Regions from separate parts of the Anoxybacillus sp. B2M1 genome, predicted to be linked through region 1. Evidence: riboswitches for the same ligand, from Rfam matches in the RefSeq annotation. Region 1 holds a riboswitch; each other region holds the start of a gene.

Region 1 (3,135 bases):
AGCTTGTCAGGGAGCGGCTTATTTCCGAATATAGTGCTTTACTATTTGTCGATGATGGAAGCCAAGATGCAACATGGACGATCATTTACAAAGCGAGTTTGCATTATCCGGAGGTCAAAGGGGTCAAGCTTGCCCATAATGCCGGCCATCAAAATGCATTATTAGCTGGTTTGTTTTCCGCAAAAACTCGCTCAGATTGTATCATTTCCATTGACGCCGATCTACAGGATGATGTGTCGATCATCCGCCAGTTTGTACAAAAATTTCATGAAGGGTATGAGATTGTATACGGAGTTCGCAATCGCCGCGATACAGATACGTTTTTCAAGCGTCATACAGCACAGGGATTTTATAGGATGATGAAGGCGATGGGCGTTCACCTTATATATAATCATGCCGATTACCGCTTGATGAGCAGGCGTGCGGTTGAAGAGCTGGAACGATTTGAAGAAGCCAATTTATTTTTGCGAGGAATTGTTCCATTGCTTGGATTTCGTTCAACTGTTGTTTATTATGATCGAAAGGAACGACTTGCCGGTGAAACAAAATATCCGCTAAAAAAAATGATTTCCTTTGCTCTTGACGGTATTACGTCATTTAGTGTGACACCTATTCGCTTTATTTCCATGATCGGGTTTGTTTCTTTTTTTGTCAGCCTATTATTTGGTGCTTACTTCCTGTTTTTAAAATGGACCGGTCACACACAAACGGGATGGACATCGTTGATTACATCGATTTGGCTGCTTGGAGGACTGCAGCTGATTGCTTTTGGGCTAATCGGTGAATACATCGGAAAGATTTATAAAGAAACGAAACGGCGCCCTCGTTATATTGTGGATTTAGATTTATTTAATTTGCCATTGCCGCGATCTTCCTCGTTTCATGAAGAGCCAAGAAGAACGGAATCATTGCCGGGAGGGAGCACATAATTTTTTGCTTGCATTCTCGGGCGAGAAGGGGTAGACTGTGCTTGTAAACAGTGAAAAGGATACGGGAGTCTGTGGAATCAGGCTGAGAGTACGGCTATCATCCGCCGTTGACCGTTTGAACCTGTTGGGTAATGCCAGCGTAGGGAAAGTGATAGAGGCGATATAGATGCACTTTGCTTACGCGCAAAGTGCATTTTTATTTGCCAATCCAGCTGGACAAACGAATAAGGGAGAGGATGGAAAAGATGAATTTGCAACATGTGGCAGAAGTGTTGGATCAAGTGCGCAAGGCTAATCCGCTTGTGCATAACATCACAAATGTAGTTGTAACCAATTTTACAGCAAATGGTCTGCTTGCGCTTGGCGCTTCACCAGTGATGGCCTATGCCAAGCAAGAAGTAGCGGATATGGCGCGAATTGCCGGAGCGCTTGTTTTAAATATCGGCACGCTAAATGAACAGGAAATTGAAGCGATGCTGATTGCCGGCAAGGCGGCAAATGAACAGGGAGTTCCTGTGATTTTCGATCCGGTTGGAGCGGGAGCGACGCCATATCGCACGGAAACCGCCCGAAAAATAGTCCGTCAATTAAATATTGCCGTCATCCGCGGCAATGCAGCAGAAATCGCGAATGTTATCGGCGAGCGGTGGGAGATTAAAGGAGTCGATGCCGCCGAAGGAAGCGGCGATGTGGTGGCGTTAGCGAAAAAAGCAGCACAGCAGTTAAAAACGACAGTCGCTATTACCGGAAAGGACGATGTTGTCACAGACGGAGCGACGGTTTATGTGGTTCATAACGGTCATTCGCTGTTAACAAAAGTCACTGGGACAGGCTGCCTTGTCACGTCTGTAATCGGAGCGTTTGCGGCTGTTGAAAAGGACTATGCAGCAGCGGCCACAGCGGCGCTTGTCAGCTATGGCGTGGCGGCGCAACTAGCTGCTGATGAAGCGGCAGAGCATGGGCCTGGAAGCTTTCAAATCGCCTTTTTAAATCAGTTGGCCAAAGTTGGCGCGGAGGCCATTAGTCAATATGGCTCCTTTACCAAAGTTGAATGAAGGGGAGAGACATGGTGAATCAAGTCTATAAAGCATTAACGATTGCTGGGTCAGACAGTGGAGGTGGAGCCGGCATTCAGGCGGATTTAAAAACATTTCAAGAGTTACGCGTCTTTGGAATGTCTGCATTAACGGCGGTAACGGCGCAAAATACGCTTGGCGTGCAGGGAGTGTATCCGCTTTCTGTAGAAGCCGTTGAGCAGCAGATTGAATCCATTGGTACGGACTTAGGAGCAGATGCCGTCAAAACGGGCATGTTGTTTAATGCAGATATCATCCAAGCCGTAGCGAAAAAGGTGAAGCAATTTGGCTGGCGTCGGCTTGTCGTTGACCCGGTTATGATCGCTAAAGGCGGGGCACCACTTTTACAGGAAGCAGCGGTGTCAGCGTTAAAAACACATTTGTTGCCGCTGGCGATGGTAGCCACTCCTAACATTCCAGAGGCAGAAGTATTGACGGGGATGAAGATCCGCACATTAGAGGATCGTCAAGAAGCGGCAAAACAGCTTCACAAAATCGGAGTCACGTACGTGGTCATTAAAGGAGGCCACGATGATGATGAAAATGAGGCGGTTGATTTGCTATATGATGGCCGTGAATTTTCCTATTTCAAGAGTGCCCGAATTGAAACGAGACATACGCATGGAACAGGCTGCACGTTTGCCGCGGCAGTAACAGCGGAGCTTGCTAAAGGGCGCAGCGTCCATGAAGCGATCGAAACAGCGAAAGCATTTATTCAAGCCGCGATTGAAAACGAACTGGGGATCGGAAATGGACATGGCCCAACCAACCATTGGGCGTATCGGCAAAAATGGATGTCGTAGGTGATGAAAATGGCGCAAACTTCAATGAATAGTCTGAAAGAGCAATTACGTGTTTATTTTATTATGGGAAGCAACAATTGTGAACGAAGTCCGTTAGAGGTGCTGACAGAAGCGATTGAAGGCGGAATTACGATGTTTCAATTTCGCGAAAAGGGCAAAGGGGCTCTTTCGAAAAAGGAGCAGTATGCATTAGCCAAAGAGTTGCAAGCGCTTTGCCGGAAGCACCATATTCCGTTTATTGTGAATGATGATGTGGAGCTAGCATTAGAGCTTGATGCTGATGGGGTCCATATTGGACAAGACGATGAACGGGCAGATGTCGTACGA
Region 2 (3,135 bases), 1.7 Mb from region 1:
GATGCCCTTTCGCTAAGTCAGCAGCATGCGCGGCAATTTTATAAGCAATCACTCCCTGGCGCACATCCTCCTTATTCGGCAATCCTAAATGCTCTTTCGGCGTCACATAACAAAGCATCGCGGTTCCATACCAGCCGATCATTGCCGCACCGATCGCTGATGTAATATGGTCATATCCCGGGGCGATATCCGTCGTCAGCGGACCAAGCGTATAAAATGGCGCACCATGGCAAATCTCCATCTGCCTGTCGACATTTTCTTTGATTTTATCCATCGGCACATGCCCAGGACCTTCAATCATCACTTGGACATCATGCTTCCATGCTATTTGAGTGAGCTCGCCAAGCGTCTCTAATTCTGCAAATTGCGCTTCATCATTGGCATCGGCAATCGATCCAGGCCGCAAACCGTCTCCCAACGATATGGCGATATCATAGGACTTTAAAATTTCGCAAATTTCCTCAAAATGAGTGTATAAGAAATTTTCCTGATGATGGGCCAAACACCATTGCGCCATAATCGAGCCACCGCGCGACACAATTCCTGTTGTTCTTCCAATGGTCAACGGTATATAACGAAGCAATACCCCAGCGTGAATCGTAAAATAGTCAACGCCTTGTTCAGCCTGCTCAAGCAGTGTATCGCGATAAACTTCCCACGATAAATCTTCAACTATTCCATTCACCTTTTCCAACGCTTGATAGATCGGAACCGTCCCAACTGGAACAGGGGAATTACGAATAATAAACTCTCTCGTCGTATGAATCTGCTTTCCTGTTGATAAATCCATGATCGTATCTGCTCCCCAGCGGACAGCCCAGAGCATTTTCTCCACTTCCTCGTCAATCGATGAAGTGACGGCTGAATTGCCGATATTAGCGTTAATTTTGACATGAAAACGTCTTCCAATAATCATTGGTTCACTTTCCGGATGGTTGATATTGGCTGGGATAATCGCCCGCCCGGCCGCGATCTCTTGACGAACCAGCTCCGGATCCATCTGCTCTCGAATAGCGACAAATTCCATCTCCGGAGTAATGATCCCGCGTTTCGCATAATGCATTTGTGTGACTGCCTTGCCATTTTTGGCACGTAGCGGCGTCCGCTTAAAGGGAAGATAGACGTTCGATTCCTTTCCTTTTGAGAGACCGTTGTCCTCTGGACACACTGGCCGTCCTTCGTATTCCTCGACATCGTCTCTTTCTAAAATCCAACGCTTGCGCAGTTCAGGAAGCCCGCGGTAAATGTCCGCTTGAAATTCCGTGTCGGTATACGGTCCGCTCGTGTCATATACACAGATCGGATCGTTTTTAGACTCTCCGGCTTCCGTCTTGGTTGGGCTTAGCGTAATTTCACGCATAGGAACGCGAATATCAGGACGCGATCCTTCTACATACACTTTTTTACTCGCTGGAAACGGCATAGAAGATAAAACGTTTTGCATGCAACCCTTCCTCCTTTTTGTTTCATTCGATCTAAGGGCTACACCAAAACGTACGAAAAAAGACGGTGGGGAAAAAAGCAAAAATCGGGTTCTCCAAAAAGAGAACCCGATGGAATCAACAAATAGCGCAAAGTATATGCAACAATCCATACTCCCACTATCTACTTCCCTACGCTGGCATAACCCAGATCAGGTTCAAAGGGTCAAAGAACTTTCGCGCGTCCTTCTCTCAGTCCAAGCTATTGGACTCCCCTAGTAGATCCATTATTTACTTTCAGGGAAAGTTTAGCATATTTATTCATTTATGTAAACATTTTTCTTATGTTTTCCTATACCCGAAATTTCCCTAATAGATTCTGCATTTCTCCAGCCATTTCATTCAGCGCAGAAGCAGAAGAAGCGATTTCTTCCATAGAAGCCATTTGTTCTTGGGTTGCTGCTGAAATATGGCTAGAGCCCGCTGACGATTGTTCCACGATTTCTGCCATATGTTCAATGGCTGAAGCAACGCTCTGGGCGCTTTGCGTCATTTGGCGAATCACGACTGAAACTCCTTCAATTTGTTCATTGACCCCGTTAATAGATTGCCGGATTTGTTCAAAAGAAAGTCCGGCTGTTTGAACGACATGAAGCCCTTGAGAAACCTCATCGGCAACAACATCCATTGACCCAATGGCTTTATCGGTTTCTTGTTGAATGTCATCAATTAATTTTGTAATTTGCTGGGCGGATTGTGCCGATTGCTCTGCCAGCTTTCTCACTTCATCAGCGACAACGGCAAATCCCTTCCCTTGCTCTCCCGCCCGCGCTGCCTCGATTGCCGCATTTAATGCGAGCAAGTTGGTTTGTGAAGAAATCCCTGTGATGACTTGCGTGATTTGGCCGATTTCAGTAGAACGTTCTCCTAATCCTTTAATGATTTGACCGAGCAATTGGACATGCTCATGAATAAAACGCATTTGCTCTTCCATTTTTTCAATCGATTGTTTTCCTGCTGCCGCTTTCGTCAGCATTTCGCCTGCATTTGTGGTCACCTGTTCTGTATTCGCAGCGACTTGCAGTAAGGAACTGGAAATTTCATTCGTGGAATAAGACGTTTCTTTTGTCATCTTGGCTTGTTGGTCTGAGTGAGATACGATGTTTTCCATGGTTGTTGCAATTTGTTCCGTCGCTTTTGTTGTTTGCTCCGTATTATGGGAAAGTTGCTCGGCAAATAGCGTCATCTCATCTGAATGGCGCTTCATATGCGCCATGACCTCACCCCATGTTTTGGCCATTTCGTTCATGCAAAGAGCAATCGGCCTCAGTTCTTTGACACTCTCCACAGGAACTCGCACAGATAAATCGCCTTCCGTCATTTTTTCTAAATAGTCATTAATGATCGCAATCGGTGCAACAAAACGACGATAATTTAAAGTAGCTGACAAAATACCTAGAACAATGCCAAATAATGCCGTCCCTGCTATAGTCCATCCAAAAGCGGAACCACTGATCCCGTTTCCTAAGCATACCGCTAGAGCAATTAATACCACTCCAGGAATGACAACCATCAAAGTGCGAATAATATAGCTTGATAGTGACACCTTTGTTCCCTCCGAATTTTCAGTCAATTCATAAATATTATATCATTCTTTTTCTACAAAACGGAAGATAATTTTTATTATAGTATACTTTTAAAAACCGACATATTA
Region 3 (3,135 bases), 1.5 Mb from region 1:
AACCGAAGCAAGCGCCAGACGTTGCTTCATTCCTCCCGATAGCTCATGAATATTTGTATGTGGCTGGATTGATAATCCAACCATTTGCAGCAATTCACAAATGCGATCATCCATTTGTTCACGGGGCACCCTGATATTTTCTAACGCAAAAGCAATTTCTTCATCCGCAAACGGCATACAAAATTGCGAATCAGGATCTTGAAACACATATCCCCAGTTATCAGGCACCTGAATATGTTTCGCCTTCATAGGAATGTCCACTGAATGCGGAATTAATCCGCAAAGCACTTGCAACAGCGTCGATTTGCCGCATCCAGATGGACCTAACAGCAATACTTTCTCCCCTCTTGAAAAAGAAACTGACAAGTCTTTAAACAGCAAGCCTTCTTTTCCGGGGAATTTGAGCCTCAGCTGGTCAACAAAAGCTACGAGTTCCATTTTCTTCACCCTTTAACGGTCTAGCTGATCATAATCTTCTTTTGATGCGGAACGAACCATTTGTGTCACTCCAGTGGCTTCAAGTGCTTTCACTAAAGAGGAAGCAAACACGCCGGAAATTAAAATCGCGCCAACAAACCGCGCAACAAAGAACAATGTTAAATTCCATGGAGCCAGCGCTTCAATGTATCCTTTATAATAGTCCATAATTAACGAACCAATGGTTGAGCCAATCGCCGCAAGCGACACAACAAACACATCAAATCGCTTATAGCGGAACGCAGCGAAAGCAAGCTCTGCAAACAATCCTTGTACGACACCGTAAATTAATACTTCAAGTCCCCACTCAGAGCCGGTCACAAATTCGCTTGATGAAGCAGCAATTTCCGCCAAAAGGGCAATACCAGGCTTGCGAATAATTAAAAAGGCAACAGTAGCGGCAATGAACCACATTCCATAAATGAGTTGATCAAGATGGAAGCCAAACGGCTTAACAAAATAGTAGAATGGTCCCCATAGCTTATACACAATTCCAAATACAATGGAAATGACAATTGTAATTAAAATATCAGCTAATTTCAATCCCTTGGTTGTCTGCATCCTTTACTTTCTCCTTTCTTTGAATTGGCCATGTTTCTAAACGGTACGCCATTTCCCAAAATGAATATTCGTATTGGCTGCTAATGATAAAATGCTGTTCCATTCGCTTGCGATCCGCTTCCGACACGTTTTCTGCTACCGTATCTAATCGCTGAATTTGTTCTTCCACTAACTGACGGAACCATTCCGATCCATAAGCGGCAATCCATTCTTGATAAATCGGCTCCTGCGGCGTACAATGCTTTAATCTCTCACCAATTTCGTAATAAAGCCAATAGCATGGTAAAATAGCAGCAATCACATCGCCTAAATGACCTTCATACGCTGCCCTGTACAAATGAGAAGTATAGGCGTAAGCCGTCGGTGCCGGAACGAACGAAGCTTTTTCCTCCTCCGTGATTCCAAGCTGCTTTGCAAACTTCTCATGCAAAGATAGTTCCGCTTGCTGAGTATTTTGCGCATGATGCGCCATCCGCGCTGTTGTTGCCAAATCAAACGCTCGTGCAGCTCCAAGCGCTTGTACTCTAGCAAAATGGCTTAAATAATAGGAATCTTGCAAAACATAATAACGAAAGCACGCCAGATCAAGCGCTCCCTCACCAAGCTCCTTGACGAATGGATGATGAAAGCTTGCCTCCCAAATAGCGTCTACCTTTTGACGCAATAACTGTGAAAATGACATGTCAATCCCTCCTTCATTTGGAAACATATCCATGCTTGAATCAATAAAAAACCACTTTCTTTCGCGAGCGCAAAGAAAGTGGTTTACAAACATTGATAAAGCCAGTACGCCACTTCCACTTCCCTACGCTGGCATAATCCAGATCAGGTTCTAAGGGTCTCAAAGGCACACTTTGATCTCAGCCTATCTAAAGGCCCCCCTAGTGGATGATTAGAAGCATGGATATAAAGTTATTTAAATTTATCATATCACTGTTCGTATGATTGTCAAGCCTCCCCTCCTATCATTGCTTCCTGATCGGCAATTCTGTATGATAGAGAAGGCAAATAACTTAATTTAATGGAGTGAAGAATGTGGCAAACGTTTTTTTGAAGCGAAAGCGCAAAAAGCGGCTGGAGCAAGGCCATCCTTGGATTTTTCAAAGTGAAGTAGACTACATTGAAGGTGATTTTGAACCAGGCGATTTTGTGAACGTCTATAACCATCAGCATTACTTTCTCGCAAAGGGGTATATTAATCCTCGCTCACAAATGATTGTGCGCGTCTTAACTCACCATGCAGACGAAGAATTGAACGAAACATTTTTCATGGAAAGGATTCGTCAAGCATGGGCATATCGGGAACGAATGATTCCAGGTGTCCGTTCTTGTCGCGCCATTTATGGTGAAGCCGATTTTTTGCCGGGGCTTATTGTCGATAAATACGAAGATGTACTTGTTGTGCAAATTCTTTCCCTTGGAATGGAAAAGCGAAAAGACTGGATTTTAAAAGGCTTGCTTGAAGTATTTCAACCAAAAGCGATTTATTTGCGCAATGATGTATATGTCCGCGAGCTGGAAGGGCTTGAGCAAGAAAAAGGATTTTGGTACGGCACATGCGATACAGAAGTGATCATTGAAGAAAACGGGGTAAAATACATCGTTGATATTGAAAACGGGCAAAAAACAGGGTTTTTCTTTGACCAACGGCAAAACCGCGCCGCCATTCGCCCGCTCATCGACACGGATACAACCGTTTTGGATTGTTTCACCCATACAGGCTCGTTTATGCTCAATGCTTGTTTATACGGAGCAAAGCATGTCACCGCTGTCGATATTTCCGATCACGCGATTGAGACAGCGAAACGAAACGCAGCACTAAACGGTTTTATGAACGTTGATTTCGTTGTCGCCAATGCGTTCGATTATTTGCGAGAGGCCGTGCACGAAGGAAAGCAGTGGGATGTCGTGATTGTTGATCCCCCGGCATTCGCCAAATCGGCTCACTCTGTTCCAAAGGCCTTGGGCGGATATAAGGACATTAACTTAAACGGTTTAAAATTAGTAAAGGATGGGGGATTTTTTGTTACAGCCAGCTGCTCCTACCATGTCCATGCTGATATGTTTCAAGCAATGGTGGAAGAAGCTGCGTTTGAT

Evidence for each region. Region 1 has a riboswitch for thiamine pyrophosphate ahead of thiM (hydroxyethylthiazole kinase). Riboswitches for the same ligand answer to the same signal wherever they lie in the genome.
Region 2: it holds a riboswitch for thiamine pyrophosphate, as region 1 does, so the genes downstream of both, thiC (phosphomethylpyrimidine synthase ThiC) here and thiM (hydroxyethylthiazole kinase) in region 1, are expected to answer to the same signal.
Region 3: it holds a riboswitch for thiamine pyrophosphate, as region 1 does, so the genes downstream of both, tenA (thiaminase II) here and thiM (hydroxyethylthiazole kinase) in region 1, are expected to answer to the same signal.

The regions. Positions count from the first base shown of each region.
Region 1 covers NZ_CP015435.1:477,615-480,749, forward strand. Annotated here, with positions in the region: gene GFC28_RS02370 (glycosyltransferase family 2 protein) at 1-929, shown strand, start outside; TPP riboswitch at 981-1,092, shown strand; gene thiM (hydroxyethylthiazole kinase) at 1,175-1,984, shown strand; gene thiD (bifunctional hydroxymethylpyrimidine kinase/phosphomethylpyrimidine kinase) at 1,996-2,808, shown strand; gene thiE (thiamine phosphate synthase) at 2,818-3,135, shown strand, end outside.
Region 2 covers NZ_CP015435.1:2,165,466-2,168,600, forward strand. Annotated here, with positions in the region: gene thiC (phosphomethylpyrimidine synthase ThiC) at 1-1,444, opposite strand, end outside; TPP riboswitch at 1,594-1,708, opposite strand; gene GFC28_RS10530 (methyl-accepting chemotaxis protein) at 1,774-3,027, opposite strand.
Region 3 covers NZ_CP015435.1:1,956,141-1,959,275, forward strand. Annotated here, with positions in the region: gene GFC28_RS09415 (ABC transporter ATP-binding protein) at 1-438, opposite strand, end outside; gene GFC28_RS09420 (ECF transporter S component) at 451-1,038, opposite strand; gene tenA (thiaminase II) at 1,007-1,720, opposite strand; TPP riboswitch at 1,824-1,931, opposite strand; gene GFC28_RS09430 (class I SAM-dependent rRNA methyltransferase) at 2,074-3,135, shown strand, end outside.